One region of the Streptomyces sp. NPDC059355 genome, then DNA from elsewhere that is predicted to be linked to it. Evidence: riboswitches for the same ligand, from Rfam matches in the RefSeq annotation. Region 1 holds a riboswitch; each other region holds the start of a gene.
The links. Region 1 has a riboswitch for cobalamin ahead of ACFXGI_RS05160 (CoA-acylating methylmalonate-semialdehyde dehydrogenase). Riboswitches for the same ligand answer to the same signal wherever they lie in the genome.
Positions count from the first base shown of each region.

Region 2: another riboswitch for cobalamin. It lies ahead of ACFXGI_RS17240 (hypothetical protein); the one in region 1 lies ahead of ACFXGI_RS05160 (CoA-acylating methylmalonate-semialdehyde dehydrogenase).
Region 3: another riboswitch for cobalamin. It lies ahead of cobN (cobaltochelatase subunit CobN); the one in region 1 lies ahead of ACFXGI_RS05160 (CoA-acylating methylmalonate-semialdehyde dehydrogenase).

Region 1 covers NZ_JBHYXN010000004.1:18,143-28,427, forward strand. Annotated here, with positions in the region: gene ACFXGI_RS05140 (peptidoglycan recognition family protein) at 1-726, shown strand, start outside; gene ACFXGI_RS05145 (hypothetical protein) at 1,019-1,177, shown strand; gene ACFXGI_RS05150 (class I SAM-dependent methyltransferase) at 1,197-2,006, opposite strand; gene ACFXGI_RS05155 (MDR family MFS transporter) at 2,217-4,775, shown strand; cobalamin riboswitch at 4,841-5,037, shown strand; gene ACFXGI_RS05160 (CoA-acylating methylmalonate-semialdehyde dehydrogenase) at 5,366-6,865, shown strand; gene ACFXGI_RS05165 (acyl-CoA dehydrogenase family protein) at 6,871-8,019, shown strand; gene ACFXGI_RS05170 (enoyl-CoA hydratase/isomerase family protein) at 8,019-9,104, shown strand; gene mmsB (3-hydroxyisobutyrate dehydrogenase) at 9,101-10,006, shown strand; gene ACFXGI_RS05180 (enoyl-CoA hydratase) at 10,003-10,285, shown strand, end outside.
Region 2 covers NZ_JBHYXN010000016.1:2,942-13,226, forward strand. Annotated here, with positions in the region: gene ACFXGI_RS17235 (DUF4430 domain-containing protein) at 142-630, shown strand; partial or broken gene ACFXGI_RS17240 (hypothetical protein) at 692-2,103, opposite strand; cobalamin riboswitch at 2,214-2,347, opposite strand; cobalamin riboswitch at 2,471-2,543, shown strand; gene ACFXGI_RS17245 (prenyltransferase/squalene oxidase repeat-containing protein) at 2,675-5,527, shown strand; gene ACFXGI_RS17250 (hypothetical protein) at 5,524-6,441, shown strand; gene ACFXGI_RS17255 (energy-coupling factor transporter transmembrane component T) at 6,446-7,630, shown strand; gene ACFXGI_RS17260 (ABC transporter ATP-binding protein) at 7,627-9,282, shown strand; gene ACFXGI_RS17265 (ECF transporter S component) at 9,279-10,133, shown strand; gene ACFXGI_RS17270 (antibiotic biosynthesis monooxygenase family protein) at 10,150-10,285, shown strand, end outside.
Region 3 covers NZ_JBHYXN010000042.1:24,887-35,171, reverse strand. Annotated here, with positions in the region: gene ACFXGI_RS30490 (precorrin-2 C(20)-methyltransferase) at 1-991, opposite strand, end outside; gene ACFXGI_RS30485 (precorrin-8X methylmutase) at 988-1,635, opposite strand; gene cobG (precorrin-3B synthase) at 1,632-2,969, opposite strand; cobalamin riboswitch at 3,109-3,245, shown strand; gene cobN (cobaltochelatase subunit CobN) at 3,279-6,887, shown strand; gene ACFXGI_RS30470 (germacradienol/geosmin synthase) at 7,138-9,369, shown strand; gene ACFXGI_RS30465 (GNAT family N-acetyltransferase) at 9,452-10,285, opposite strand, start outside.

The sequences.
Region 1 (10,285 bases):
GGCTCCGCGCTCTCCGTCCTGCCGACGAGCCGGGCGCACGCCGCGGCCGCTGCCGCGGCCGGGCCGGAGATCGTGAGCTGCGCCGGCTGGGGGGCGCGGGCCGCGTCCGAGGCCGTGGTGGTCCTGGCCAACCGCCCCGAGCGGATCATCGTCCACCACACGGCGACGCTGAACGTGACCGACTACTCGCAGCAGCGCGCGTACGCCCTGGCCAGGGCGATCCAGACGTACCACATGGACGCCCAGGGCTGGATCGACACCGGGCAGCACTTCACGGTCAGCCGCGGGGCGTTCGTGACGGAAGGCCGCCACAACAGCCTCGCGGAGCTGCGCACCGGCAAGCGCCAGGTGCGCGCCGCGCACTGCGTCGGGCAGAACACGGTCTCGATCGGCATCGAGAACGAGGGCACGTACATGACCGAGGAGCCGCCGGCGGTGCAGTTCTCGATGCTCGCCGATCTGTGCGCCCACATCTGCACCCAGTACGGCCTGCCGGCCTCGGAGATCTACGGCCACCGGGACTTCAACTCCACGTCCTGCCCCGGCGACCGCCTCTACGCCCTGCTCCCGACCCTGCGCAAGCAGGTGGCGACCCGCCTGGGCACCTCCCTGACGGACCCGGAGTCGAACCCGATCCAGGACCTGATCGACGACGCCGCCACCCACGCGCTGTCGCCCTTCCCGGAGTACGTCCCCGAGAGACTGCTGCGCCGTCAGTTCCGCTGAGGTTTCCGCCACTGACATCCTGCCGCCGACGCCGACTTCGAGGGCGCGCTCACCCCGCGCCGCGAGGTCGGCGTCGTCGTGCGCCGGGCATCCGGTACGAGCCGGTGCCGTCGGACGTGTTGAAGGATCTGTTGACGCGGGTACGTGACGAGGTATTCCGCATCTCCGCCCAACCATCCGCCGCACTGAACCGGTTGCCCGCCTCCACACGTATTTTCATGACGAGAGGCGGGCCCAGAACCGGACTTCGGACGGCCCGGACAGCGCACCCATCCGGACAGGAGTGAGCCACATGTCCCTGCTCGCCACGATCCTCGTCGTCGTCGGCCTCTGGTGTGCTGTCGCGGTCGCCCTGGCCTCCTGCTTCAGCGCCTACCGCATATGGTGCCGCAGTGACCGGCGGCGCCGGGGCGCGCCCGGGCGGCTCGGCACGCAGACCGGGCGTTCCTGAACCGCTCCGGAGACCCTCGTCAGGCGGGCAGCGGCCGCCGGCCCCAGGCGGTGATCATTCCGGGTGAGAGGGCGGCGCAGTCCGGTGAGCCGAGGTATCGGACCGCCTCCTCGATCGTCGTGTCGTCCACCAGCCCGGTGGCCACCATCGACTCGCGGGCCCGGTCCCAAGTCCCCACCCAGAAACGGCTGATGGGGCTGCCCGGGGTCAGGGGTGGCACGCGGATCTCGGCTGCGGCGGACACGAGTCCCGCGTCCCGCAAGTGCTGCGGGTACTCCGGGACCCAGGAGATGTCGGTGCCGATCGTGTCCCGCAGCCCCTGCCACATGGCCTGCATGACCCGGGTGTACGGGCTCGGCGGGGCGGTGCGGCTGGTCAGGTCGATGGCGTCGCTGAGGACCAGCACCCCGCCGTCGGCCAGCAGGCCGCCGAGCCGGGCGATCATCTGCCGCCACGAAGGCAGGTGCATGAGCACGAACCGGGCGTGGACGAGCTGGAACCGGCCCCCGGGGTCGAAATCCGGCGCGACGGCGTCCGCCTCCAGGAGATCGAGCCCCGGCAGCGGACGGGCGGCGAGGAAGCGGACATCGCGGTCGACCGCGAGCACGCTCGTCACCCCGGCCTCCCCGATCAGCCGCCGGGCGACGGTGCCGGTCCCGGCACCCACGTCCAGGCAGTTCCAGCCCGGCCCGGCGCCCAGGGCGCGCAGGCGGTCCAGCGTCATGTCGTCGTAGGTGAGCGCCCCGAGGTCGATGCGGTCGTCCTCGCCTGCCTGCTCGGGCCGGAACACCGCCTCGCCGTAGCGCCCGCGCCCGGCACCTGTGCTCATGCGTCCCATTATCGCCGCCCCGCCCCCGAGCCGCCCGGCGAGACACCGGGGCGGGGCTCCGGCCGGGACCGCGGGGGCTCGGCGCGATGAACCCCTCGGCGCGATGAACCCCTCGGCGCGATGAACCCCTCGGCACGATGAATCGGCGGCCCGGGCATCGATCCGCCTGATGTCCCGGCCGGTGGCGGACGGTTGGCCTATCCTGCCCCCGTGGACCAGCTGATCGCCGAAGACCCGACCCGCATCGGACCGTACCGACTCATCGCCCGACTGGGCGCCGGCGGGATGGGCCTGGTCTACCTGGGCCGCTCCGAGGGCGGTCGTACCGTCGCCGTGAAAGTGGTGCAGGCCGAGTACGCCGGCCATCCCGAGTTCCGCAGGCGATTCGCCCGCGAAGTGGCAGCCGCGCGGCGGGTGGGCGGCAGTTGCACCGCGGCCGTGCTCGACGCCGATCCGGAGGCCGCCGTCCCCTGGGTGGCGACCCAGTACATCCCCGGCCCCGACCTGCACGCCGTCGTCGCCGAGCACTTCGGGCCACTGCCCGAGCACTCGGTCCACACCCTCGCCAACCGCCTCGCCCTCGCCCTCCAGGCCGTGCACGAGGCGGGCCTGATCCACCGGGACCTCAAGCCGTCCAACGTCCTCGTCACCGTCGACGGCCCCCGCGTCATCGACTTCGGCATCGCCCGGGCCATGGACAGCCTGGCCGAGCAGCACAGCCTGCACACCCGCACCGGCATGCTGATCGGTTCGCCCGGCTTCATGTCGCCGGAGCAGGTCCGCGGCCTCGAACTCACCCCCGCCAGCGACGTCTTCTGCCTGGGCGCCGTCCTTGTCTACGCCGCCACAGGGCGCCTCCTGTTCGGCGCCACGGACACCGGCCTGAACGCCCACCTCTTCCGGGTCGCCGAGGAGGAGGCGGACCTGGCCGGGGTGCCGGACGTGCTGGTCGACCTCGTCCGCGCGTGCCTGCACAAGGACCCGGCCCGGCGTCCGAGTCCCCGGGAGGTGGCCGAGCGTACGGCGCCGGATCAGGCGGCGGAGTGGCTGCCGGGCGCCGTACTGGCGCAACTGGGGCGCCATGCAGCCGAGTTGCTGGACTTCGCCCCGTCGATCCCGGCCCAGCACCGGCCGGAGCCCCAGGCCCCGGCCACGGCTTCCACGGAGGCGCCCGCCCCGCAGGATCAGCCCCCGGCCCAGCCGCCGCCCCTGCCGCCCGCCTACGCCCCGACGTCTCCCGCGCCCTTCGATCCCGCGCGGGGATTCGGACCGCCCCCGGGCGCACCCGCGAGCCCGTGGCCGCCCCCGGCCTCCCTCCCCGACCTCGCGCCCGCGCACCCCGGGCGCTGGTGGGGCCTGGCGGTGATCGCCCTGGTGCAGCTGATGGCGCTGCTCCAAGCGGCGAACCTCAGCGTCGCGCTTCCGGCCGTCCAGGCCGACCTGAACCTGCCCACCGACGGCCTGCGAACGCTGGCGAACGTCTATTTCATCGCCTTCGGCGCGGTGCTGCTGATCGGCGGGCACATCGCGGACCTGGCGGGACGCAAACAGACACTGATCGTCGGCCTGCTCGGCTGCGCGGCCGCCTCCGCGCTCGGCGGATCGGCCGGGGACTCCGGCACGCTCGTCTGGGCCCGCGTCCTCCAGGGCGTCTTCGGCGCGCTGCTCACGGCGTCCGCGCTGTCCCTGGTGGCCACCGGCTTCACCGACCCGAAGGAACGCGGCAGGGCCTTCGGGATCTACGCCGCGATCACAGCCGCCGGCACGGCACTCGGGATGGCCGAGGGTGGATGGCTGCTCACCGCCATGAGCTGGCGCTGGTCGCTGTTCGGCGGCATCCCCATCGCCGTGATCGGCCTGATCGGGACGCTCACCCTGGTGCACGAGCGCCCGGGCCGCACCGGCGGCCACTTCGACGCGCCGGGCGTACTGCTCGGCTCCGGCGGGGTCGCCGCCCTGCTCTGCGGACTGAACGAGGCCCAGAACAGCGGCTGGGCCGCCCCCCTGACCCTGGTCCTGCTCGTGGGCGGAGTCATCCTGCTCGCCGGCTTCCTGTGGTGGCAGTCCGCGGCGGCGAACCCGCTCGTCCCCGCGTACGTCTTCAAGGACCCGAACCGCGCCGGCAGCCTCCTCGGCATGCTCCTGGCCGGCGCCGGCATCGCCGCCCTGTACCCGGTCGTCGGCTACTACCTCGCGACCGTCCTGCGCTACGACCCGGTCATGGCCGGAGCGGCCTTCCTCCCGATGGTCGCCGCGATCGTGATCGGCTCCACGCAGGTCTCCGCCCGGCTGCTGCCCAGCGTCGCGCCCCGCGTCCCGATCCTGGGGGGCCTGGTGCTCACCGCCGTCGGGCTGTTCCTGCTGACCCGCCTCGGCTTCGACAGCTCGTACGCGATCGGGGTGCTGCCCGCCCTGCTGCTCATCGGCCTCGGGATCGGCATGGCCTTCGTGCCGATCCTCGCCACCGTGACCGGCGCGGTCGCCGCGGAGCGCTCCGGTGGCGCCGCGGCAGCCGTCCTCACGGCCCGGGAACTGGGCCTGGCGATCGGCGCGGCACTGCTCGACACCGTGATCTCCGTCCACGTGGACCGCCTGCGCGCAGGGTCCGTGCTGCCCAGCATGATCGAGAAGGAGCTGCTGCGCGCCGAGACGGCGAACTTCTGGTGGGCGGCCGGCAGCGTACTGCTCGCGGCCCTGGTCGCCGCCCTGATGATCAGGTCCCAGGGGCCCCGGGGCAACGCGGAGGCGGCCCCCGCCGCAAGGGCGTGATCCGGCGCGCGTTCACCCGACGCGGTGGAGCCGGCTGGACTTCCGGTGGAGGGGGGTGGACTTACTAGGACGTCCAACTATATGTTCGTGACCAAGCCCGCGGTGCAGGGAAGCCGGTGTGAATCCGGCGCGGTCCCGCCACTGTGACCGGGAAGCGTGCTGTCCAGCAGGTCAGGCCACTGACGGAGAGATCCGTCGGGAAGGCCGGGCGGCGCGCGATGATCCGGGAGTCAGGATACCGGCCGTGGGGTGTTCCGTGTTGTCCACGAGGATGGAGAAGACACGCATGGCACCGGTACGTGACCACGGCCCTGGTGATCCGGCGGAGTTCGCGAAGCACGCGGCCCTGACCGCGCGTTCGTAGCTCACCGAAGGCATCCGCACCCGCGCCTGCACCCGCTTCCCGCAAGCGCATCCCCCTCCGCGTCCGCAGCCGCGTCGGCACCCGCAATCCGCAATCCGCAATCCGCCGCGCGCCTGCCGCCTTCGCTGTCCCGCGGCTGCCCGACGGCGGCGCGCACCACGACCGGTGCCGCCGCGCGGGCCTGCCGCGCCCTCCTCGGATCTCACCTGACGAGAGCAGGCTTCCCATGGTCCGTGAACTCACCCACTTCATCGGCGGAAAGCACACCACCGGGACCTCCGGTCTCCACGCCGACGTGTACGACCCCAACACAGGAGCCGTCCAGGCCAGGGTCCCGCTGGCCGGACGCGCCGACACCGAGGCGGCCATCGCCAACGCCGAGGAGGCGCAGGCGGAATGGGGCCAGTGGAACCCGCAGCGACGCGCCCGTGTCATGCTGCGCTTCCTCCAGCTCGTCGAAGGCGAACGCGAGGCACTGGCCCGGCTGCTGTCCGCCGAGCACGGCAAGACCGTCGCCGACGCCCACGGCGATCTCCAACGCGGCCTGGAGGTGGTCGAGTTCGCCGCCGGTATCCCGCACCTCCTCAAGGGCGACTTCACCGACAACGCCGGCACCGGCATCGACGTGCACTCCCTGCGCTCCCCGCTCGGCGTCGTCGCCGGGATCACCCCCTTCAACTTCCCCGCGATGATCCCGCTGTGGAAGGCCGCGCCCGCCCTTGCCTGCGGAAACGCCTTCGTCCTCAAGCCCTCCGAGCGGGATCCGTCCGTACCGCTGCGCCTCGCCGAGCTGTTCCTGGAGGCCGGCCTGCCCCCGGGCGTGCTCAACGTGGTCAACGGCGGCAAGGAGGCCGTCGACACCCTCCTGGAGGACCCCCGCGTCCAGGCCCTCGGCTTCGTGGGCTCCACCCCGATCGCCGCGCACATCTACGCCACCGCCGCCGCCCACGGCAAGCGTGCCCAGTGCTTCGGAGGCGCCAAGAACCACATGATCGTGATGCCGGACGCCGACCTCGACCAGGCCGCGGACGCCCTCATCGGCGCCGGCTACGGCTCGGCCGGCGAGCGCTGCATGGCGATCTCCGTCGCCGTCCCCGTGGGGGAGGAGACCGCGGACGCGCTGGTGGCCAAGTTGAAGGAGCGCATCGCCGCCCTGCGCATCGGCGCCTCCGACGACCCGGACGCCGACTTCGGTCCCCTGGTCAGCCGGGACGCCCTCGACCGGGTCAACCGCTACGTCGGCATCGGCGCCACCGAGGGCGCCGAACTCCTCGTGGACGGACGCGGGTTCACACTCCCCGGGCACGAGAACGGGTTCTTCGCCGGAGCCTCCCTCTTCGACCGGGTGACCCCGCAGATGCGGATCTACCGTGAGGAGATCTTCGGCCCGGTGCTGTGCGTCGTACGGGCCGCCGACTACGAGGAGGCCCTGCGGCTGCCCAGCGAGCACCCGTACGGCAACGGCGTGGCCATCTTCACCCGCGACGGGGACACCGCCCGCGACTTCACCCGACGCGTCAACACCGGCATGGTCGGGGTCAACGTCCCCATCCCGGTCCCCGTCGCCTACCACACCTTCGGCGGCTGGAAGAAGTCCGGGTTCGGCGATCTGGGCCAGCACGGCCCGGACGCCGTCCGCTTCTACACCCGCACCAAGACCGTCACCTCGCGCTGGCCCTCAGGGGTCAAGGAGGGCGCGAGCTTCACCATCCCGACGATGGCGTGACCGCCGTGACCACGACCCTGCTCACCAAGGACCAGCTCGCCCTGGCCGAGGTCACCCTCGACTTCGCCCAGGAGCAGCTGGCCCCGCACTCCCTCGCCTGGGACCGGGACAAGCACTTCCCCGTCGACGTGCTGCGCCGCGCGGCCGGCCTCGGCCTCGCCGGGCTCTACGTACGCGAGGAGTCCGGCGGCTCCGGCCTCAGCCGCACCGACGGCGTCCTCGTCCTGGAGGTGCTGGCCACGGGCTGCCCCTCCATCGCGGGCTACCTCTCCATCCACAACATGGTCGCCTGGATGATCGACCGGTACGGGGACCAGGACCAGCGGGCCCGCCTGCTGCCCGGCCTCTGCGCCGCCGAGACCCTGGGCAGCTACTGCCTGACCGAGCCCGGGGCGGGCTCCGACGCGGCCGCCCTGCGCACCCGCGCCGAGCGGGACGGCGACGGCCACTACGTACTGACCGGCGTCAAGCAGTTCATCTCCGGGGCCGGCGCCGCCGACGTGTACGTCGTCATGGCCCGCACCGGCGGGGACGGCCCGGCCGGGATCTCCGCCTTCCTCGTCGAACGCGGCGACCCCGGGCTCTCGTTCGGCCCGAACGAACGCAAGATGGGCTGGAACGCCCAGCCCACGCGGCAGGTCGTCCTCGACGGGGTGCGGATCCCCGCCGACCGGCGACTGGGAGCCGAGGGCGAAGGCTTCCGCATCGCCATGAACGGCCTCAACGGCGGCCGCCTCGGCATCGCGGCCTGCTCCCTCGGCGGTGCGCAGAGCGCCCTGGACCGCAGCCTCACCCACCTCGCCGACCGGGAGGCGTTCGGCGGACGGCTGCTCGACGCGCAGGCGCTGCAGTTCCGGCTGGCCGACATGGCCACCGAGCTCACCGCAGCCCGCGCCCTGGTCCGTACGGCCGCCGGGGCACTGGACCGGGGCGATCCGCAGGCGCCCCAGCTCTGTGCCATGGCCAAGCGGTTCGCGACCGACACCGGCTTCACCGTCGCGGACCGGGCCCTGCAACTCCACGGCGGATACGGCTATTTGAGCGAGTACGGCATCGAGAAGATCGTCCGCGATCTCCGGGTGCACCAGATCCTGGAAGGAACCAACGAGATCATGCGCGTCATCGTCGCCCGCGGCCTGACGGAGAACCTGTGATGGCGGCCACGGCGGAAGAGGACCAGCACGTCCTGGTCCGCGTCGAGGGCCACTGCGGCCACCTGACCCTGAACCGGCCCAGAGCCCTCAACGCCCTCAGCCACCCCATGGTGCTGCGCATCGAAGAGACGCTCGCAGCCTGGGAGGAGGACCCCTCCGTACGGACGGTCGTGATCTCCGGAGCCGGAGAACGCGGCCTCTGCGCGGGCGGGGACATCCGTTCCATCCACGCGGACGCCCGCGCGGGAGGCACGGCCTCGGCCGAGTTCTGGCGCGACGAGTACCGGCTCAACGCCCGGATCGCCCGCTACCCCAAGCCGTACGTCGCCCTCATGGACGGGATCGTGATGGGCGGCGGGGTCGGGATCTCGGCCCACGGCACGGTACGGATCGTCACCGAGCGGTCCCGGGTCGCGATGCCGGAGACGGGCATCGGCTTCGTCCCCGACGTCGGCGGCACCTACCTGCTGGCCCTGGCCCCCGGGGAGCTGGGCACCCATCTGGCCCTGACGGGCGCCCCCGTCGGCGCCGCCGACGCCCTGCTCTGCGGCCTCGCCGACCACTTCGTACCGGCCGACCGGCAGGGCCGGCTGGTGGCGGACCTCGCCCAGGCCCCCGTACGCGACGCCCTGGCCCCGCATGTCGCCGAGGCACCGCCCGGCCGGCTGGCCGCCCAGCGCGAATGGATCGACCACTGCTACGCGGCCGACACCGTGGAGGAGATCCTGTCCCGCCTCCTCGCGAGCGGCGAACCGGAGGCCAAGGAGGCCGCCGACACCCTGGCCGCCAAGTCCCCGACCGCGCTGAAGGTCACCCTGGCCGCCCTGCGCCGTGCCCGCGGACTCGGGCCGCTGGAAAGGGTGCTGGAGCAGGAGTACCGCGTCTCGTGCGCTGCGCTGAGCTCACCCGACCTCGTCGAGGGCATCCGCGCGCAGGTCATCGACAAGGACCGCGATCCGCACTGGTCGCCCGGCACCCTCGCCGAGGTGTCCGAGGCGGACGTGGCACGGTACTTCGCCCCGCTCGACGCGGACCGCGAACTGCGGCTCGCGCCCGTCGACTCCCCTCAGGAGGTGCCCTGGTGACCACGGTCATCGCTTTCATCGGCCTCGGCCACATGGGCGGCCCGATGGCCGCCAACCTCGCCGCCGCCGGACACCGGGTGCTCGGCCACGACCTCGTCCCCGCCTCCCTGGCCCAGGCCGCGGCGGCGGGCGTGGAGGCGGCGGAATCCGCCCCCGCGGCGGCAGCCGAGGCGGACGTGGTGATCACCATGCTGCCCGCGGGACGCCATGTTCTCGCCCTCTACCGGGACGAGGGGCTGCTCGCCGCCGCGAAGCCCGGCACCCTCTTCGTCGACTGCTCCACCATCGACGTCGCCGACGCCCGCGCTGCCCACGAGGCGGCGGCCGAGGCCGGCCACCGGGCCCTCGACGCACCCGTCTCCGGCGGCGTCATGGGCGCCGAGGCCGCCACCCTCACCTTCATGGCCGGCGGGGGAGAGGCGGAGTTCGCCCAGGCCGAACCGCTGCTGTCCGCGATGGGGAAGAAGAGCGTGCACTGCGGAGGTGCGGGCGCCGGGCAGGCCGCGAAGATCTGCAACAACATGATCCTCGGCATCTCCATGATCGCCGTCAGCGAGGCCTTCGTCCTCGGCGAGAGCCTCGGCCTCTCCCACCAGGCCCTGTACGACGTGGCCTCCACCGCGTCCGGGCAGTGCTGGGCGCTCACCACCAACTGCCCCGTCCCCGGCCCGGTCCCGGCCAGCCCCGCCAACCGGGGGTACCGCCCCGGATTCGCCGCGCCCCTCATGGCCAAGGACCTGGGCCTTGCGGCCAACGCCCTGCGCGCGGGCGGGATCGACACCGGACTCGGCCTGCGTGCCGCCGAGATGTACGCCGCCTTCGCCGAAGGCACCGGAGCGGAAAAGGACTTCTCCGGCATCGTCAACGCTCTGCGCGGCGCCGCCGCGGCACAGAACGGATGAGCCCCGTGACCGACACCGACACCGACACCGACACCGACACCCCGTACGAGACGATCCTCGTCGAGCGCAAGGGCCGTACCGCCCTCCTCACCCTCAACCGGCCGGGGGCCCTCAACGCGCTCAACCTCCACGTCATGAACGAGGTCGTGGCCGCCGCCGAGGCGCTGGACCGGGACCCGGAGATCGGCTGCATCGTCCTCACCGGTTCCGCGAAGGCCTTCGCGGCCGGTGCGGACATCAAGGAGATGCAGCCGCAGGGGTACATGGACATGTACCTCA
Region 2 (10,285 bases), on a different contig from region 1:
CTGTCATGGTCTGCAGTACGAAGCCCCAGCCTGGCTCGGCACCCCCGCGCGCCCTCTTCGAGGGCGCGGACACGGGGTGTGCGCGGGTGCGGTCGGCGGGTTCGCGTCGGCAGACCCGAAGATCCGCCAGGAAGGCATTCCATGCGCCAGACCCTCGCCAGCCGCTCCGTGATCACCACGGTCGCCCTGGGCCTCGCCCTCGCGGCCGCTCCCACCGTGGCCGAGGCGAAGCCGAAGCCGGACACGAACGCGGCCGTCAAGGTGAACCTCACCGTCCAGGGCCCCGCCGGGCTGCTGTTCAAGGGCAAGGTCAAGACCAAGGGCCACGACGTCACCACCGTGACCGGCGGCACCCACAAGTGCGACGGCACCAACGGCGGCGCCAACCCGTCCAAGGTCCCCACCCCGACCGCCGCCCTCGACGACGCCGCCCACAAGAAGGGCTTCACCTGGGACGGCACCTGGTACGCGTCCTTCGACGACTTCTCCGTCGACACCATAAAGAACGTCAGCGGCGGCGGCTCCGCCTACTGGAGCATCGCCGTCAACGGCACCCCCACCCCGGTCGGCGGCTGCCAGTTCAAGCTCAACGCAGGCGACCAGGTGTCCTTCACCTGGACGTCCTTCTAGTCCGGCGTGCCGGTGGGGGCCGCGGCCCCGGAGGTCCGCGGCCCCCACCGGTGTTCGATGATCAGGCGCCCCAGCGCAGGGCGATGGTGTCGCCGACGCCCACGACCTTGTCCCGGGTGGCTCCGGCGAAGGCGGAGCCGTCGACGCTCACCTTCCAGGTGTTGGAACCGCTGTTGGCCTTGCCGTTGACGTCCGTGACGGTGCCGGTGCCCGACGCGGGGGTCACGCTCGTGACGCAGCCCGAGGGCGTGGCACCGCTGATCGCCGCGTTCAGGACGTCGCCGAGGGTGGTGGTCGTACCGGTCGGGTGAAGGACACGGAGCAGACCTTGAGGCTGCCGGCGCCGTCGTCGACGGTGAGCGCCAGCCTGGTGGCCGTACCGGCGGTGAAGGCCGGCTGGGCGACCCACTGCGGGGCGCCGGGGGTGACCGGGACCGGCGGGGCCGTGGTGAATCCGCCGCCGGCGACCGCGCGCAGGGCGTCGATGGAGGCGTAGGCGGACGGGACGGTGTCGGCCGGCTTGTACTTGAATCCGCCGGCCGGGTTGTACTGGTTGGCGATCAGGAAGTCGATCGGCGTCTTGCCGGCGGCGGTGAGGAAGTCCCCGGTCTGCGGGTTGAAACCACAGGCGTTCAGGCCCGCGACGCCCCAGCCGTTGGAGCTGGTGTTGACCCCGTACAGGGAGTTGAAGGCACCGCTGGTGGTGACGAGCTTGCTCTTGAGGAAGTTCTTCGCCTGGACGACGTCCGTGTCCGTGCTGGGGACGCCTGAGACGCACAGGGCCGCCATCGCGGCGCCGGTCATGTCCACATCGCCCGCGGAGTTGAGGACGGTCGGGTTGCCCTCGGCCTTGTTGTAGGTCCAGCCGCCGTCGACGTGCTGGTTGGCGCGGATCCGGGTGACCATCGCGTCGGTCAGGGCCTGCGGGACGCGCGTGCCGCCGGCCTGGGTCTTGGCCCCGCCCAGCGAAAGGGCCGCGAAGACGGTGCCGTTGAAGTTCCCGGAGGGGCCGAAGTAGCCGGCCTCCGCGGTCTGCCAGTACGCGTAGATGTTCGCGACGAGGTTGCGGGACGCGGAGACGCGCGCCGGGTCGATGCCGGCGGCGTACGCGTTCAGCGTGCCGCGCTCGTAGTCGGTCACCACCGGGGAGGCCGAGGGCCAGCCGGACGTGGAGAGCAGGTTGCGGTAGACGGTGCGGGCGTTCCTCGTCGTGTCGCCCGCGGGGTAGACGTCGACGACGGCCGTACCGGTGGCGGCGAAGGCGCTGAACGCCCACTCGTTGGACAGCCCGGCCCCCGCGTACGAACCGTCCGCCGCCTGGAGCGACTTGAGGTAGGCGACGCCATTCGTCTTGGACGTGGCGATCTGCGCGGGCGACGAGGTCGCGAACGCGGGCAGCGCGGTGAGGGCGAGGGCGCCGAGTGCGGAGGGCACCGCGAGCGCGAGGCGGCGGGAGGTGCGGGGACGGGACATGGCCTGCTCCTGGAATCGGCGGACGCCGGCCGCTGCCGGCGCCCTGCCGCCGTGCGGACACACGGCCGGGCATGCTCGGAGGGCCGTCGCCCGGAACGCGTGGTACGGCTTCCTGTACTGCATCGCCGCATGGGCATTCGGGCTCGGAGACGGCCCCCGCCGTCCCACACCGCTGCGCGTCAGCTCCGGCTTCTCACCGGATTCCCCCATCTGGCAGCCCAGGACGCTACCCGAGTGATCAAGGGTCCGCCAGCCGCCTCGGGACGTGCTGCCGGAGGAACGCTGGAGCGGCCCCGGGTGAGACACAGCCCACCTTGACGCTGTCTTTATCAGCGTGTTCCACTCCGACTGATACGCACTCAACTCCAGGGGAAGCCGGTCGAATTCCGGCGCTGACCCGCAACCGTAGGCCCGGCACCGCCGGGCGAGCCGGACTGCCTGGAGCCAGGTTTTTGCAGCGAGAAACGCCGTCGCGGACTACGGCGTGGTTCGAACGGCTTCCTCTGCGCTCCATGTGCGGCAGAAGCCCTTTGCCACGCATGGGTCCGCTCGGCCGACACGAGGGGCCGTGGTGGGGACCGCAGAGCTAGCAGAGCGACGCACGGGGAAGAAGAGGCTGGTGTCGCTGATATCGGCGGCGCTGCTCACCTTCGGCGCGAGCGTGGCCTTCGTCACCGGGACCACCACCGCCGCGGCCGACCCGATCGAGGGCTGCACCGCCACCAACGGCGCGATCGTCGCCGTCGACTTCGGCCCGTTCGGCGGGAAGGTCGAGAGGGGCTGCGACACCACTCCCACCACGGGCTACGACCTGCTGCACGAGGGCGGTTTCAGCACCGAGGGCACCGTGCACGACGGTCCCGCCTTCATCTGCCGCATCGGCAAGGGCTCCTTCGACTCCGGTACGCAGTACCCCACTCCGGACAAGGAGGACTGCGTCCTCACCCCGCAGGCGACCGCGTACTGGTCGTACTGGACCGCCTCGCCCGGCCAGAAGAACTGGACCTACAGCCCCCTGGGCGCGATGGCCCGCACGCCGAAGCCCGGTGACGTGGACGCCTGGGTGTTCGGCGGCACGGACGCCGGCGGCACCTCGGGCAAGCCCGCCTTCTCCCCCGACGACGTACGCGCCCAGGGCGGCAGCCCCAGCCCGGACCCGACCGGTCCGACGGGCCCGCCCACCGCGGCGCCGGGCACCGTCGACCTGCCCGCCGCCACCCGCTGGCTCACGGGGAGGCTGACCGACGGGGAGCGGGTCGTCGACGAGGGCGCCACGGCCCCCGACCACTTCCTCACCACCGAGGCGGTCTACGCCCTCGCGGGCGCGGACCGGCAGAGCCCGGCCGCCCGCAAGGCCGCCGACTTCCTCGCCAGGCCCGCGGAGACGGACGCGTACGCCTACCCCGCCGGCAGGGGCGGGATCCCCGACGCGACCGCCGCCGCGCGGCTCGCGCTCGTCGCCGAGGCCACGGGCAAGGACCCCCGCGCCTTCGGCGGACACGATCTGCTCGGTGACCTCGTCACGTACGTCTGCCCGCGCGACATCGGCGACGGCGAGACGATCGACGGCTGCCTCACCAAGGGCGACTTCCGCACCACCGGCCAGTCCGACGCCCAGGCCATGGCCGTCATCGCCCTGCTGAACGGCGGCGTGACACCTCCGGCCGACGCGGTGAACCGGCTGACCGGACTCCAGTGCGAGGACGGCGGATTCACCGGCATCCTCATCCGCTCCGGCGAATGGTGCGACAGCGACGCGAGCTCCACCGCGCTGATCGCCCTGGCCCTCAAGCGGGCCGGCGGACACGACGCCGTCGTCGAGAAGGCCCGCGAGAACCTGAGGAAGTCCCAACTGCCCACCGGTGCCTGGCCGGCCGCCGCCGGCATGACCACCGGAAGCCCGAGCGCCACGGGCTGGGCGGCCCAGGCCATGCGCGCCCTCGGTGACACGGCACACGCCGACGCGGGTCTGTTCCGGCTCTCCAAGCAGCAGCTCTCCGAGGGTGGCTTCGCCTTCGAAGAGGGACTCACCGAGCCGCAGTTGTACCCCACCGTGCCGGCCGTCGTCGCGGCCGCGAAGAGCGACCTGGTGGCGCTGACCGCCAAGAGGGCCGAGCCGAGCCCCTCGCCGACCGCCCCGAAGCCGTCGCCGAGCGAGCCCAAGCCCTCCCCCGGCGACCCCAAGCCGTCGCTCCCGCCGGGCGACGGGCCCGACCTCAAGAGGGCCACGGCGTACCTCACCCACCCCACCCGCCTGATCCAGGGCCGCTACTACGAGAGCTCCCCGGGCTTCGCCACGTACGGCCTGACGATCGACGGCGCGTACGCGCTCGCCGCCACCGGCACGGACGACGCCACCCTGCGCAACATCGTCGACTTCCTCGACAAGGGCGGCAAGGACGGCCAGGGTCGGACGGTCCATGCCTGGACCCTGATCGGCACCAAGTACGCCGTCGGCGGGGCCATCGGCAAGACGGCGCTCCTCGCCGAAGCGGTCGGCCGCGACCCCCGCGGCTTCGGCGGCCAGGACCTGATCGCCGCCCTGGCGAAGGACACCTGCCGGGCCGGGAACGTCGACGCCGTCCCCTACTGCGGCGGCAAGGGCGCCTACGGCAACGCCAAGTCCGTATTCGACCAGTCCCTCGGCGTCATCGCCCAGGTCCGCGCGGGCGAGAACGCGGCCGCGGCCGAGCCGATCACCTACCTCAAGAGCCTCCAGCGGCCCAACGGGGCCTTCGGGAGCATGCTCGTCGAGAAGAGCGACGACGAGGTGGACTCCACCGCCATGGCCGCCATGGCCCTGGACCTGCTGCCCGACGCGGACGCGCAGGCGGCCGTGGACAAGGCCGTCGCCTGGCTCGCCACGCGGCAGAAGGACGACGGCGGCGTCCCCGGCGCCTCCGGCAACTCCGTGAACTCCGCCGCCCTCGCAGTCCAGGGCATGTCCCTGGACGCGCAGAAGTACGGCGCGCAGATCGCCAAGGCCCGTAAGTTCCTGGCATCCCAGCAGAACGCCGACGGCGGTTTCGAGATCGCCAAGGGCTCCCAGCCCGGCTCCGACGTCCGCGCCTCCACCCAGGCCCTCGGCGGCACCACCGGCATCTCCTTCGCCACCCTCACCCGGAGCCTCGACGGCACCACCCCGCTGCCCATTCCCAGCCCCACGGCCACGTCGGGCCCGTCGGGCGGAACGGGCGCCGCGGGCGGCGCACCCGTCATCATCACACCCGGGGACACCGCGGGAACCGCGGCCGGTGCAGGCGGCAACGGCGCTTCTGCTCAGGGCGGTTCGGGCGGCAACCTCGCCTCCACCGGCGTCCGGGCAGGGGCGCTCGCGGGCGCCGCGGCCGTCCTCGTACTGGCCGGCTGGCGACTCGTGGCCATGGCCCGCACGCGCCGCATCCGCGAGGAGGACGGCCGATGATCTCCCGCATCACACGCGCCGCCGCCCGTGCGGCGGCCGCGCTGGGGCTGACGGTGGCGGCCTTCGCCGCCGGCGCGGCCCCGGCCGGCGCCGCCCCGCAGCCCATCGGCCAGTGCACCACCTCGTCCGGGGCCGTCCTCGCCGTGGACTTCGGCCACTGGGGCGGGCCGGTCTACCGCTCCTGCGGTACGACACCCACCACCGGGTACGAGCTCCTCAGCCAGGGCGGCTGGGCCACCACCGGCACCGGCCACGACGGCCCCGCCTTCATCTGCCGGATCGGCTACAGCGGCCACCAGGGCGGCAAGCAGTACCCGACCCCGGAGCAGGACGACTGCGTCCTGACCCCGCCGGCGTCCGCCTACTGGTCGTACTGGCACGCGAACCCCGGCCAGAACACCTGGGAGTACAGCCAGCTCGGCGCGATGCTCTACAAGCCGAAGCCCGGCAGCGTCGACCTGTGGACCTTCGGGGCGACGGACGTCGAGGGCACCCAGGGCCGGCCCCGGGTCACCCCGGACCAGCTGCGCGCCCACAACGCCCAGCCCACCGGCGTGCCCCAGCCCAAGGACACCCGTACGGCGGCGCCCCTGCCGCCGAATGTCGACACCGGGCCCAGGCCGGAGAACCCGCGGCCGGCCGATCCGACCCCGTCGGCGCCGGCGAGCCCCTCGCCCTCCGCTTCCGCTTCCGCCCAGGAGAGCGCCTCGCCCACCCCTTCGGCCCCTCCGTCCGGCAGCGCACCGGCCGCGGCCGCGCCCGCCCCCGGTCCCCAGGTCGTCGAGGCGGCGCCCGCCGCCGACGCGCACCACGACGCGGGCTCGTACCTGCCCGCCGTCACCACCGCAGCACTGGTGCTGCTGATCGGCGGCGCCGCCTTGTTCGTCGCCCGACGCCGCCGTCGTACGGAGTAGCCGCGTGTCACGCACCACCACGGTCGCGGCCGAGCCGCCCGCGGCCGGCCTCGCGCCGGACGCGGGCGGCCGCCGTCTGCCCCGCACCCTGCACCCCGTCGCCTGGTGGATCTGGGCCCTGGCCCTCGCCACCGCCGTCAGCCGCACCAACAACCCGCTGCTGCTCTTCCTCGTCCTCGCGGTCCTGGGCTACGTCATCACCATGCGCCGCACCGAGGCCCCCTGGGCGCGCGGCTTCAAGTACTACCTCTACCTGGCGCTGACGGTCGTCGCGATCCGGGTGACCTTCCGGGCGATCTTCGCCACGGGCGTCACCCCCCGCGACCACTTCCTCTTCTCCCTCCCCCACATCCCCACCCCCGACTGGTACGCGGGCATCCGGCTCGGCGGCCCGGTCTCCCTCGAAGCGCTGCTCTCCGCCGCCACCGACGGACTCCGCCTCGCCTGCATGCTGTGCTGCATCGGCGCCGCCAACACCCTCGCCAACCCGAAGCGGGCCCTGCGCGTCCTGCCCGGCGCCCTCTACGAGCTGGGCGTCGCCGTCACCGTCTCCATCAGCGTCGCGCCCCAACTGGTGGCGAGCGTCCAGCGCGTGCACCGCGCCCGGCGGCTGCGGGCCGGCCGCACCAAGGGGCTCCGCGCCCTGCGCGGGATCATCGTCCCCGTACTCGAGGACGCCCTGGAGCGCTCGCTGCGCCTCGCGGCCGCCATGGACTCCCGGGGCTACGGCCGCGCCGGCACCGCCACCCGCCGCTCCCGGCGCCTGACCGGCGCGCTGATGCTGCTGGGCATGTGCGGGCTGTGCGCCGGGGCGTACGGACTCCTCGACGCGACCGCGCCCACGCTGCTCGGTCTGCCCGCGCTGGCGGCCGGCGGAGCGCTGTGCGTGGCCGGGCTGCGGCTCGGCGGGCGCCGCATCACCCGTACCGCGTACCGGCCCGACCCGTGGCTCGCGGCCGAATGGACCGTCGCCGGGTGCGGAGTGCTGTCCGCGGTCCTGCTGTTCGGCAACGCGGGATTCGACGCCGCCGAGCTGAACCCCTCCATCTACCCGCTCAGCTGGCCGACCCTGCCGCTCGTACCGGCGGCGGCGATCCTGCTCGCCGGGACGGCCGGTTTCCTGGCACCGCCCCCGACAGCCCCCGCCCGGCCCACCGTCCCCGCACAGCGCCCCGAGGAACCCAAGTGATCCACTTCGACCAGGTCACCGTCCGGTACGAGGACACGGCCGAACCGGTCCTGCGCTATGTGAACCTCACCGTCGAGGAAGGCGAACTCTGCCTCGTCGTCGGCCACACCGGCGTGGGCAAGTCCACGCTGCTCGGCGCCGTCAACGGGCTCGTCCCGCACTTCACGGGCGGCACCCTCCACGGCCGGGTCCTCGTCGACGGCCGGAACACGGCCGAGCACCCGCCCCGCGAACTCGCCGACGTGGTCGGCGTGGTGGGCCAGGATCCGCTGGACGGCTTCGTCACCGACACGGTCGAGGAAGAACTCGCCTACGCCATGGAGCAGTTGGCGGTCCCGCCGGCCACCATGCGCAAGCGCGTCGAGGAGACCCTCGACCTCCTCGGCCTCGCGGACCTGCGCCACCGCGCCCTGCACGAACTGTCCGGCGGCCAGCAGCAGCGCGTCGCGATCGGCTCCGTCCTCACCGCGCACCCCCGGATCCTCGTCCTGGACGAGCCGACCTCGGCCCTGGACCCGACGGCGGCCGAGGAGGTCCTGGCCGCCGTCACCCGGCTCGTCCACGACCTCGGCGTCACCGTGCTGCTCGCCGAACACCGCCTGGAGCGCGTGGTCCAGTACGCCGACCGCGTCATCCACCTCCCGGGCGACGGCCGCGTGGTCTCGGGCCCGCCCGCCGAGATCTTCCGTACGTCCTCCATCGCCCCGCCCATCGTGGAACTCGGACGCGCCGCCGGCTGGTCCCCGCTCCCGCTGTCGATCCGCGACGCCCGCCGCGCCGCCGCCGCCCTGCGCTCCCGGCTCACCGGTACGACTCCGCCACCGGTGCGGCCGGCACCCGCCCCGGACCCCGCCCTCCTCCTCAAGGCCCGCGGGGTGACGGTGACCTATCAGGGCATCCCGGCCGTCAGGGAGGTCGACCTCGATCTGCGGGGCGGCGAGATCACCGCGCTCATGGGCCGCAACGGCTCCGGCAAGTCCTCCCTGCTGTGGGCGCTCCAGGGCTCCGGACCCCGCAAGGCCGGCACGGTGCTCATCCCCGCCACCGGCGGGGGCAGGGGCGCCGACCCGCAGAAGCTGTCGGCGGCCGAAGCCCGCCGGCGCGTCGGCCTGGTCCCCCAGACCCCCACCGACCTGCTCTACCTGGAGAGCGTCCAGCAGGAACTCGACCAGGCGGACGCGGAATCGGCGGTCGGCGCCGACGCACCGGCCGCACGCGAGATCCTCGACCGCCTCGCACCCGGCATCGACGACGCCACCCACCCCCGCGACCTGTCCGAGGGCCAGAAGCTCGCCCTCGTCCTCGCCATCCAGCTGTCGGCGGCTCCCCGGGTGGTGCTCCTCGACGAACCCACCCGCGGTCTCGACTACCGGGCCAAGGAACAGCTGATCGCCATCGTCGACGACCTCGCGAGGCAAGGACGCGCGATCGTCATTTCCACGCACGACGTCGAGTTCGTGGCCCGCGCCGCCGACCGGGTCGTCGTCATGGCCGAGGGCGACATCGTCGCGGACGGCCCCACCACGGAGGTCATCGTCGCCTCCCCCGTCTTCGCACCCCAGACGGCCAAGATCCTCTCGCCCCTCCCCTACCTCACGGTCGCCCAGGTGGCCCCCGCCCTCCCCGACGACGAGACGGAACCGGCCCCATGAGCGCTGCCGCACGCACCGCAGCCATCCGCATCAACGCGCGCGCGGGCGTCGTCATCGCCATGGCCGCGTTCCTGGGGATCGTCGCGTTCTTCTGGCCCTTCCTCGTCGCGCCGGGGAAGTTCGGGTCGAACTACGCACCGCCCCTCATCTTCGGGGTCCTGCTGGTCATCGTGCTGTGCGTGGTGATCTCGGAGATCGCCGAGGGCGGCATCAACTCCAAGGCCCTGGCGATGCTCGGCGTCCTGTCCGCGGTCAACGCCGCCATCCGCCCGCTGGGCGCGGGTACGGCCGGCATCGAGACGGTCTTCTTCATCCTCGTCCTGGCCGGCCGGGTCTACGGCCCGGGCTTCGGCTTCACCCTGGGCTGCACCTCCCTCTTCGCCTCCGCCCTGATCACGGGCGGGGTCGGGCCCTGGATGCCGTACCAGATGTTCGGCTGCGCCTTCGTGGGCATGCTGGCCGGCTTCCTGCCGAGGTCCTCCGGCCGTCGGGAGATCCTCATGCTGGCCGTCTACGGATCGGTCTCCGGCTACCTCTTCGGCTTCCTCCTCAACCTCTCCTTCTGGCCCTTCTCCCTCGACCCCAACAGCTCCATCGCCTACCTTCCCGGCCTGCCCTTCACCGAGCAGTTCCACCGCTACCTCGCCTTCGACCTCGCGACGTCCCTCGGCTGGGACACCGGGCGCGCCGTCACCAATTTCGTCTGCATCACCCTCGCGGGCCCGGCCGTCCTCACCACGTTCCGCCGCGCAGCGCGCAAGGCCCGCTTCCAGGCTCCCGTCCGCTTCGACCCCGCCCCGCCTCCGATCGGGGGAAAGTCGGCCGCGGGAGGAAACGGCGGAAGTTCGTAAGGGGAGCAATAGATCCATGACCGTTACCGCGAGCATCGACTCGACTCGCCCCGTGGCCACGCTGATCAACGTCTTCACGGTGGCGCCCGAGCGCCAGCAGGAGCTGATCGCCCTGCTGGCGCAGGCCACCGAGGAGACGATGAAGCACCAGC
Region 3 (10,285 bases), on a different contig from region 1:
CGGAGACCACGGCCACGCGCTTGCCGCGCCGGGCCAGGTCGAGCGCGAACTCGGCGCGCTCCGACTCCACCTTGTTGTCGGAGCCGTGCCGGATCTGACCCGGCTTCGCGGGGACCCGGTCCAGGTACGTGGTGTACCCGACGAGCACCTCGGCGTCGGCCAGCGCCCGCCGCGTCTCGGGGGTGAGCCAGAGCGGCCCGGCCGGTCCGGTGCCGACGACCACGACCTCGCCGGGGCCGGACGGCACGCTGCCCGGGTTGCCGATGCGGCTGGGCACGACGGCGACGGCGAAGTACGGGACGCTGTCGGGGTCGGTGTCGGCGAGGACTCCGGTCCGCTCCCCCGCCATGGTGGCGCGCTCCACGTACCGGGCCTCCGCGAGGCGGCCGCTGGCCTCCATCGCCCGGCGTACGGCGGGGAAGGTGCGGCCGAGCTTCATCACGACCGCGGAATCGGTGGCGGCGAGGCGGGCGGTGAGCTCCTCCTCGGGCAGGGTGCCGGGCAGGATCGTCAGCACCTCCTCGCCCTCGACGAGCGGGGTGCCGAGGCGGGCCGCGGCGGCGCTCACCGAGGTCACACCGGGGATCACCTCGGCCTCGTACCGGTCGGCGAGCCGCTTGTGCATGTGCATGTACGAGCCGTAGAAGAGCGGGTCGCCCTCGGCGAGCACGGCGACGGTCCGGCCGGCGTCGAGGTGCGCGGCGAGCCGGGCGGCGGAGGCCTCGTAGAACTCCTCCATCGCGCCCTGGTAGCCGCCGGGGTGGTCGGTGGTCTCGGTGGTGACCGGGTAGACCAGCGGCTCCTCGATGTGGTCGGCGCGCAGGTGCTTCGCGGCGATCGAGCGGGCGATCGAGCGGCCGTGGCGGGCGCTGTGGTACGCGACGACATCGGCCTCGGCGATGACCTCGACGGCCCGCAGGGTCATCAGGGAGGGGTCGCCGGGGCCGAGCCCGACGCCGTACAGCTTTCCGGTACCGGCTGCGGTGCTCATTCTTCCTCGCTCGCGATCGCGTTGACGGCGGCGGCCGCGATGGCGCTGCCGCCGCGCCGGCCGCGCACGATCAGGTGGTCGAGCCCGGAGGCGTGGGCGGCGAGCGCGTCCTTGGACTCGGCGGCGCCGATGAAGCCGACCGGGACGCCGATGACGGCGGCGGGGCGCGGGGCGCCCTCCTCGATCATCTCCAGCAGCCGGAACAGCGCGGTCGGCGCGTTGCCGACGGCGATCACGGAGCCCTCCAGCAGACCGCGGTCGCGCCAGACTTCGAGGGCGGCGGCGCTGCGCGTGGTGCCCATCTTGGCGGCGAGGGCCGGGACGGCGGGGTCGGAGAGGGTGCAGATCACCTCGTTGTCCGCGGGCAGCCGCTTGCGGGTGACACCGCTGGCGACCATCTGCACGTCGCAGAGGATCGGCGCGCCGGCGTGCAGCGCGGCCCGCGCGCGGAGCACGACCTCCGGGGTGTAGCCGAGGTCCTGGGGCAGGTCGGTCATTCCGCAGGCGTGGATCATGCGCACCGCGACCTGGGCGACGGAGGCGGGCAGCCCGGAGAGGTCCGCCTCGGCGCGGATCGTGGCAAAGGACTGGCGGTAGATCGCCGCGCCGTCCTTCTCGTACTCGAACACTGTGTACTCGCTCATTTCTTCGCTGCGTCGTGGGAGGTGGTGCGGCGTACGGCCGCGAGGGCCGCGGGAAGTTCGGAGGCCGGGACACCGCGCTGCGGGGCGTGGCCGGTGGCGGTCAGGTCGTACCCGTCGGCGGTGGCGACCACGTCCGCCCAGGCGGTGCCGCGGGGGTGCCCGCACCGGCGTTCGCAGCCGGACCAGTGCACGGGCAGCGGCCGGGTCCCCTGCGGGTGCGCGTGCGGCTGCGGCTGTGCCTGCGCTACGACGGCCCGCGCGTCGGCGCGTACGTCCGCGCGGGATTTCGCGCAACCCGGCCGTCCCGTACAGGCGGTGACGGACCGCCAGGGATCGGCGGGGCCGGTCACGAGCCCGGCCCCGGCGAGCCCGGCGAGGGCGTCCTCGGCGGCACGGGCGGGCAGGCCGGGAACGACGATCCCGCGCCAAGGGGTCAGACGGACACGGCCCGTGAGGCCGGCCAGGCGGCGCCACTGCGCGGTGGTCAGGCGGCCCAGCGGCGCGAACACGCTGAGCGCCGCGGTGCCCTCGGGCCCTTCCACCACGCCCGGTTCGGGGGCCGCCGCGCGCGGGCCGGCTGAGCCCCGTACGACGGAGGCCGGGATCCCGGCGGCGGTCAGACGGTCCCCCAACCCGCCGGAACGCAGGGCCTGTTCGGCGGGCAGCTCGGACACCCGCCAGGCCCGGGTACCGGCCCGGCGGACGGCGTCCAGGAAGTACGAGGCGGCGGCGAGCGCGGCCCGCGGCCCATCGGCGGCGGCCACGAGCAGGGCGTCCGCGGGGTCGGCGGTCCACAGCAGGGCCCGCTCCCCGTCCCGGACCGCGGCCAGGTTCACATCGGCGTCGAGCGAGGTCACGTCCCCGCGTCCGTCGTCGAGGGCGAACAGGAAGCGCCCGGACAGCCCGGCCGCCGCCCCGCTCGCGCACAGCAGCCGGTCCAGCTCCGCGACCCAGGGCGCCACATCGGGCAGACCGCGCCGGTCCAGGCCGGTCAGCGGCGAGGCGACGATGTTGCGGACCCGCTCGTGGGTGGGCGCGGGCAGCAGCCCGGCGCGTACGAGCACGCCCTGCAGCTCGCCCCCGCAGCTCGCGCCGAGCCCGCGCAGCTGGGCGTTCCCGCGCGAGGTGAGGTCGATGTGCCCGTCGCCGAGCCGGTCCGCCGCATCGGCCAGCGCCAGGGCCGCGTCCGCGTCGAGCATCCCGCCGGGTATCCGGATCCGGGCCAGGTACCCGTCGTCCGCCGCGTGCAGCCGCAGCGCACCGGGGCAGGCGTCACCGCGGTCACGTATGACCGGTTCGTCCCGCGATACGGCGGAAGGGGGCTGGGGCGGCATGGCGGCGAGCATACCCACGATTCACCGCCCCCGGCCTGTGTCCGTCACCACCCGCCCCGTACGCCCCGCCCTCCGCCCGACCTGCCCCGATCCGCTCCCCGGGCGCGGCCACCCCCACTCCCGGCCGGCGAGAACGCCGCCTAAGATGACCACCGGCGGAGCCACGTGGCCCGCTGGGAGGAAGCCCGGTGCGAATCCGGCGCGGTCCCGCCACTGTGAACCCCGCGGAGCGATCCGCCGGGTGAGTCAGGAACTCCCGCTGTCCTCACTGCCCGGGGCGCGGAAACCCCGAGGAAGGCATGCCGCCGCATGATCCTGCTGCTGTCGACGTCCGACACCGATCTGCTCAGCGCCCGCGCCGCGGACGGCCCCGTGCCGTACCGGTTCGCGAACCCCTCCCGCCTTCCCCTCGACGACCTCCCCGCCCTGCTCGACGGCGTCGACCTGGTCGTCGTACGCCTCCTGGGCGGCCTGCGCGCCTGGCAGGACGGCCTGGACCTGCTCCTGGCGCCGGCCCAGACCCGCCCGGTGGTCGTCCTCACCGGCGAACAGGCCCCGGACGCCCAGCTGATGGAGGCCTCGACGGTCCCGATCGGCATCGCGGCCGAGGCGCACGGCTACCTCGCCCACGGCGGCCCCGCCAACCTGGACCAGCTGGCGCGCTTCCTCTCCGACACCGTGCTGCTCACCGGCCACGGCTTCGAGCCGCCCGCCGCGGCGCCCACCTGGGGCCCGCTGGAGCGCACCCCGGTGCGCCCGTACGGCCCGCGCATCGCGGTGCTGTACTACCGCGCCCACCAGATGAGCGGCAACACCGCCTTCGTGCACGCGCTGTGCGACGCGATCGTGGAGACCGGCGGGACGCCCGTACCGCTGTACGTGTCCTCCCTGCGCGCCCCCGAGCCGGAGCTCATCGCCCGGCTGGAGTCGGCGGACGCGATCGTCACCACGGTGCTCGCGGCCGGCGGCACCAAGCCCGCGACGGCCTCGGCCGGCGGCGACGACGAGTCCTGGGACGCGGGCGCGCTCGCCGGGCTCGGCGTGCCGATCCTGCAGGCCCTGTGCCTGACCGGCTCGCGCAGCGCCTGGGAGGAGAACGACGAGGGCCTCTCCCCGCTCGACGCCGCGACGCAGGTCGCCGTGCCCGAGTTCGACGGCCGCCTGATCACCGTCCCGTTCTCCTTCAAGGAGTTCGACGAGGACGGCCTGCCCGCGTACGTGGCCGACCCGGAGCGCGCCGCCCGCGTGGCCGGCATCGCCGTCCGGCACGCCCGGCTGCGGCACATCGAGCGGCGCGACAAGAAGGTCGCGCTCGTCCTCTCCGCGTACCCCACCAAGCACTCCCGCATCGGCAACGCGGTCGGCCTCGACACCCCGGCCAGCGCCGTGGAGCTGCTGCGCACCCTCATCGCGGGCGGATACGACTTCGGCCCCGTCGAGGACGTCCCGGGCCTGGTCTCGGGCGACGGCGACGAGCTGATCCGCGCCCTGATCGCGGCCGGCGGCCACGACCAGGACTGGCTGACCGAGGAACAGCTGGCCCGCAACCCGGTCCGCATCCCGGCCGCCGACTACAAGCGGTGGTTCGCCGAGCTCCCCGCCGAACTGCGCGAAAGCGTCGAGGAGCACTGGGGCGAGGCCCCGGGCAACATGTTCGTGGACCGCTCGGCCAACCCGGAGGGCGACATCGTCCTCGCGGCGCTGCGCCGCGGGAACCTGCTCATCCTGATCCAGCCGCCGCGCGGTTTCGGCGAGAACCCGATCGCGATCTACCACGACCCGGACCTGCCGCCCTCGCACCACTACCTGGCCGCGTACCGCTGGATCCAGGCGCGCGCGGAGGACGGCGGTTTCGGCGCCGACGCGATGATCCACCTGGGCAAGCACGGCAACCTGGAGTGGCTGCCGGGCAAGAACGCCGGCCTGTCGGCGGCCTGCGCGCCCGATGCCGCGCTCGGCGACCTGCCGCTGATCTACCCGTTCCTGGTCAACGACCCGGGCGAGGGCACCCAGGCCAAGCGGCGCGTGCACGCCACCCTGGTCGACCACCTGGTGCCGCCGATGGCGCGCGCGGAGTCGTACGGCGACATCGCCCGCCTGGAGCAGCACCTCGACGAGTACGCGCAGATCTCGGCGATGGACCCGGCGAAGCTGCCGGCGATCCGCGCGCAGATCTGGACGCTGATCCAGGCCGCGAAGCTCCACCACGACCTGGGGCTGGAGGAGCGTCCCGACGACGAGGGCTTCGACGACTTCCTGCTGCACGTCGACGGCTGGCTGTGCGAGGTCAAGGACGCCCAGATCCGCGACGGACTGCACGTCCTGGGCGGCGCCCCGACCGGTGCGGCCCGGGTCAACCTGGTCCTCGCGATCCTGCGCGCCCGCCAGATCTGGGGCGGTACGACGGCCCTGCCCGGCCTGCGCGAGGCGCTCGGCCTGGACGAGTCCGCGGCCACCCGTACGACCGCCGACGAGGCGGAGGAGGCGGCCCGCGCGCTGGTCCAGGCGATGGAGGACGCGAACTGGGCTCCGGAGGCGGTGGCTTCGGTCGCGGCCGGCCACTCGGCCGACGTGGCGGCCGTACTGGACTTCGCCGCCCGCGAGGTGGTCCCGCGGCTGGCCGGCACGACGGACGAGATCGCGAACGTGGTGGCGGCCCTCGACGGCCGCTTCGTCCCGGCGGGCCCGTCCGGTTCCCCCCTGCGCGGCCTGGTGAACGTCCTGCCCACGGGCCGGAACTTCTACTCGGTCGACCCGAAGGCCGTCCCCTCCCGCCTCGCGTGGGAGACGGGCCAGGCGCTGGCCGACTCCCTCCTCACCCGCTACCGCACGGACAACGGCGAGTGGCCGGCCTCGGTCGGCCTGTCCCTGTGGGGCACGAGTGCGATGCGCACCTCCGGCGACGACGTGGCGGAGGCGCTCGCCCTGCTGGGCGTCCGCCCGGTCTGGGACGAGGCCTCGCGCCGCGTCACGGGCCTGGAGCCGATCCCGCTCGACGAGCTGGGCCGCCCCCGCATCGACGTGACCCTGCGTATCTCGGGCTTCTTCCGGGACGCGTTCCCGCACGTCATCGGCCTGCTGGACGACGCGGTACGACTGGCGGCGGGGCTGGACGAGCCCGCCGACCAGAACTTCGTCCGTGCCCACGCGCAGGCGGACCTGGCCGAGCACGGCGACGAGCGCCGGGCGACGACCCGTATCTTCGGCTCGCGCCCGGGCACGTACGGCGCCGGCATCCTCCAGCTGATCGACTCCCGCGACTGGCGTACGGACGCCGACCTCGCGGAGGTCTACACGGTCTGGGGCGGCTACGCGTACGGCCGCGGCCTGGAGGGCCGCCCCGCCCGCGCCGAGATGGAGACGGCGTACAAGCGGATCACGGTGGCCGCGAAGAACACGGACACCCGCGAGCACGACATCGCCGACTCGGACGACTACTTCCAGTACCACGGCGGCATGGTGGCCACGGTCCGCGCCCTGCGCGGCACGGCCCCGGAGGCGTACATCGGCGACTCGACCCGCCCCGAGACGGTCAAGACCCGCACGCTGGTGGAGGAGACGTCCCGCGTCTTCCGCGCCCGTGTGGTGAACCCGAAGTGGATCGAGGCGATGCGCCGCCACGGCTACAAGGGCGCCTTCGAACTCGCGGCGACGGTGGACTACCTCTTCGGCTACGACGCCACGACGGGCGTGGTGGCGGACTGGATGTACGACAAGCTGACGGAGACGTACGTCCTGGACCCGACCAACCGCGCCTTCCTGGAGGAGGCCAACCCCTGGGCCCTGCACGGCATCGCGGAACGCCTCCTGGAGGCCGAGTCCCGCGGCATGTGGGAAAAGCCGGACCCTCAGATCCTGGAATCCCTCCGCCAGGTCTACCTGGACACGGAAGGCAACCTCGAGGCCGACTCGGAGTAACGCACGGCCCTGAACACCGAGGGGTGAGGTCCTGTCCGGGGCCTCACCCCTCCGTCGTCCGCCCCATGCGTACGGCGGGAACCGGACCGCTAACCGCCGCCGGGCGCGCGTGGCGCGGAACGGCTGACGGGTCACCTGATGCGGTGAACTCTTCCTTGTATCGACGGCGGGTGGGGCAGGGCCCTGCTGATCTCGTGCGGGGGGCGCAGGCAGGGGCCCCCGCGCCCTCGGACGAAAGGTCCAGCCCGCCGTGACACAGCCGTTTCAACTGCCGGATTTCTATGTGCCGTATCCGGCGCGCCTGAATCCCCATCTGGAGGCCGCGCGAGCGCACACCAAGCGGTGGGCCCGCGGCTTCGGGATGCTGGAGGGGTCGGGCGTCTGGGACGAGCGGGACCTCGACGCGCACGACTACGCGCTGCTGTGCTCGTACACCCACCCCGACTGCGGCGGCGACGCGCTCGACCTGGTCACCGACTGGTACGTGTGGGTCTTCTTCTTCGATGACCACTTCCTGGAGGTGTACAAGCGCACCCAGGACCGCGAGGGCGCCAAGAAGTACCTCGACGGGCTGGCCGCCTTCATGCCGATGGATCTCGCCGACGGGTTCCCCGAGCCGACGAACCCGGTCGAGGCGGGTCTCAAGGATCTGTGGTCGCGGACCGTGCCGGCGATGTCGATGGACTGGAGGGAACGGTTCTCCGAGTCGACGCGGAACCTCCTCGACGAGTCGATGTGGGAGCTCCACAACATCAACATCGGCCGTGTGGCCAACCCGCTCGAATACATCGAGATGCGCCGCAAGGTCGGCGGCGCCCCGTGGTCCGCCGGACTGGTCGAGTACGTGTCCGCCGAGGTGCCGGCCCGCGTCGCGCACGCGCGCCCGCTCGAGGTCCTCCGCGACGCCTTCTCCGACGCGGTGCACATCCGCAACGACCTCTTCTCCTACCAGCGCGAGGTGGAGCAGGAGGGCGAACTCTCCAACGCTGTCCTGGTCCTGGAGACCTTCCTGGGCTGCACCACCCAGGAGGCCGCCGACCTGTCGAACGACCTGCTGACCTCGCGGCTCCAGCAGTTCGAGCACACGGCCCTCGCCGAGGTCCCCGCACTCGCCGCGCAGCACGGGCTCGACCCCGTCGAGATGGCGTCCGTACTCGCGTACGCGAAGGGCCTGCAGGACTGGCAGTCCGGCGGCCACGAATGGCACATGGTCTCCAGCCGCTACATGAACCAGGAGGCCAAGGGGGCGGCCGCGGCCCCGCTCACGCTGCCCTTCCTGCCCACCGGACCGGGCACCGCCGCCCTCGACCTGCGCTCGCTGTTCACCCCCCGCTCCACGGAGCTGCGCCGGCGCAGCTTCACGCACGTGCCGTTCCAGAAGGTGGGCCCTTCCCTGCTGCCCGACTTCCACATGCCGTTCGCGCTCACGCTCAGCCCGCACCTGGACCTGGCCCGCCGCGAACTGGTGCTCTGGTCCCGGGAGATGGGCCTGCTGGACCCGCAGCCCGGCGATCCGGGCTCCGACATCTGGGACGAGGACAAGCTGGTCGGCATGGACTTCGCCCTGTGCGCGGCGGGCATCGACCCCGACGCCACCGCCGGGGCGCTGTGCCTGAGCGCGCAGTGGCTGACCTGGGGCACGTACGCGGACGACTACTACCCCAAGGTGTTCGCCGGGGCGAAATCCCCGGGAGCCGCCCGGGCGGCGACCGACCGGCTGATCTCCATGGTCCCGGTCGATCCGGCCGAGGCCCCGGAGCCGGTCACCGCGATGGAGCGGAGCCTGAAGGACCTGTGGGCCCGGACCGTCGCCGGGATGAGCCCCGCGATGCGCGCGGAGTTCCGCGGGCACGTCATCGGGATGCTGGACAGCTGGGTCTGGGAGATCGGCAACGCCGTCGTGAACCGGATTCCGGACCCGGTCGACTACGCCGAGATGCGCCGTTTCACCTTCGGCACGTACATGACGATGTTCCTGGCCAAATTCGGCCACGAGGGCGACGGCGTGCCGCCCGAGGTCTACCGGGACGGGGTGATGCGCTCGCTGGAGAGCGCGGCGGCGGACGTCGGGTGCATCACCAACGACCTGTTCTCGTACCAGAAGGAGATCGAGGTCGAGGGCGAGGTGCACAACCACGTCCTCGTCACCCAGAACTTCTTCGACATCGGCTATCCGCAGGCGTTCGCGATCGTCGCCGACCTGATGGTGCAGCGCACCGAGGAGTTCGAGCACATCCGCGACCACCAGCTGCCGGTGCTGTACGAGGACCACGGCCTCGGGCCGCAGGCGCGGGCCTCGCTCGACGCGTACGTGCGGGAGTTGGAGGACTGGATGGCCGCCGTCCTCAACTGGCACCAGAGTGTGCGCCGTTACCGCGACGAGGACCTGCATCCGAAGAGCGCCGGGGGCGCCCGGGGGGCGCGGCTCGGCCTGAGCTCCTCCTTCGGCATGGCGGCGGCCCGGATCTCCCTGCCCGCCTGATCCCGCGGAGCCCGGCGGCGGGGGCGGTCCGCTCGCCCGCCCCCGCCGCCCGGGCGCCGGCCCCCGCGCGGCCCCGTACGCCTCAGAACTCGTCCGCCGTGTGCGGCAGCAGCGGGGTGTGCAGGGCCGCGTCGAGGGCCGCCGCCGCTCCGGGTGTCCGCTCCGCCACCAGTCCCGCGGCGACCAGCTCGGCGACCCGCGTCCCGCCCAGGTAGCAGGCCGCGAGGTCGCGTACCTCCAGCTCCAGGTCGGCGGGGGCCGCCGCGGGCTCGTACGTCGCCCCGCCCGGCCCCGCCTTCAGGCGGAACCGCCCCGCGTTCGCCGGCAGCCGTACGTCGGCCAGCTCCAGCACCACCTCCACCGGCGCGGCCCAGGACCGCCGGGTCAGCGCCGCCCGTACGTCGACCAGGCGCAGCCAGAGCGCCGGGAACTGGGCGGTGACCCTGACCTGGTCCCGGTCGGCGGCGAACCGCAGCAGCGGGTCGTCCTGCGGCCGGCCCCACGCGCAGACCCTGCCGGTCAGATCGAGGCCGGCCAGGCAGTCCCACAGGGCGGCGGCCACCGCCGGGGTGTCCGCCTCCAGTTCGTCCACGCGGACCAGGCCGGGGCTGCGGGCGGGGCCGCCGTCACCCTCGTGCTTCGTGCGGTAGAGCACGTACCCCGCGATCGGCTTGCCGGGATCGCCGAGGACGATGATCCGGGGCGGGCCCAACTCCTCGTCCTCCTCGTCCTGTTCGCACAGCCAGGACTCGCTCCAGCGCTCCGCGTCGCGGGTCGGGCGGCCGGCCCGCCCGGCGCGGGCGGCCTCGTGGTACGGACCGATCACCGCGAGCGCGTCCTGCGGGTCGACCAGCCGCAGCGGGCGCGGGTCCGGCTCGATGCGCAGGGCCAGCGGGCGCGTGGAGTCGATCTCGAT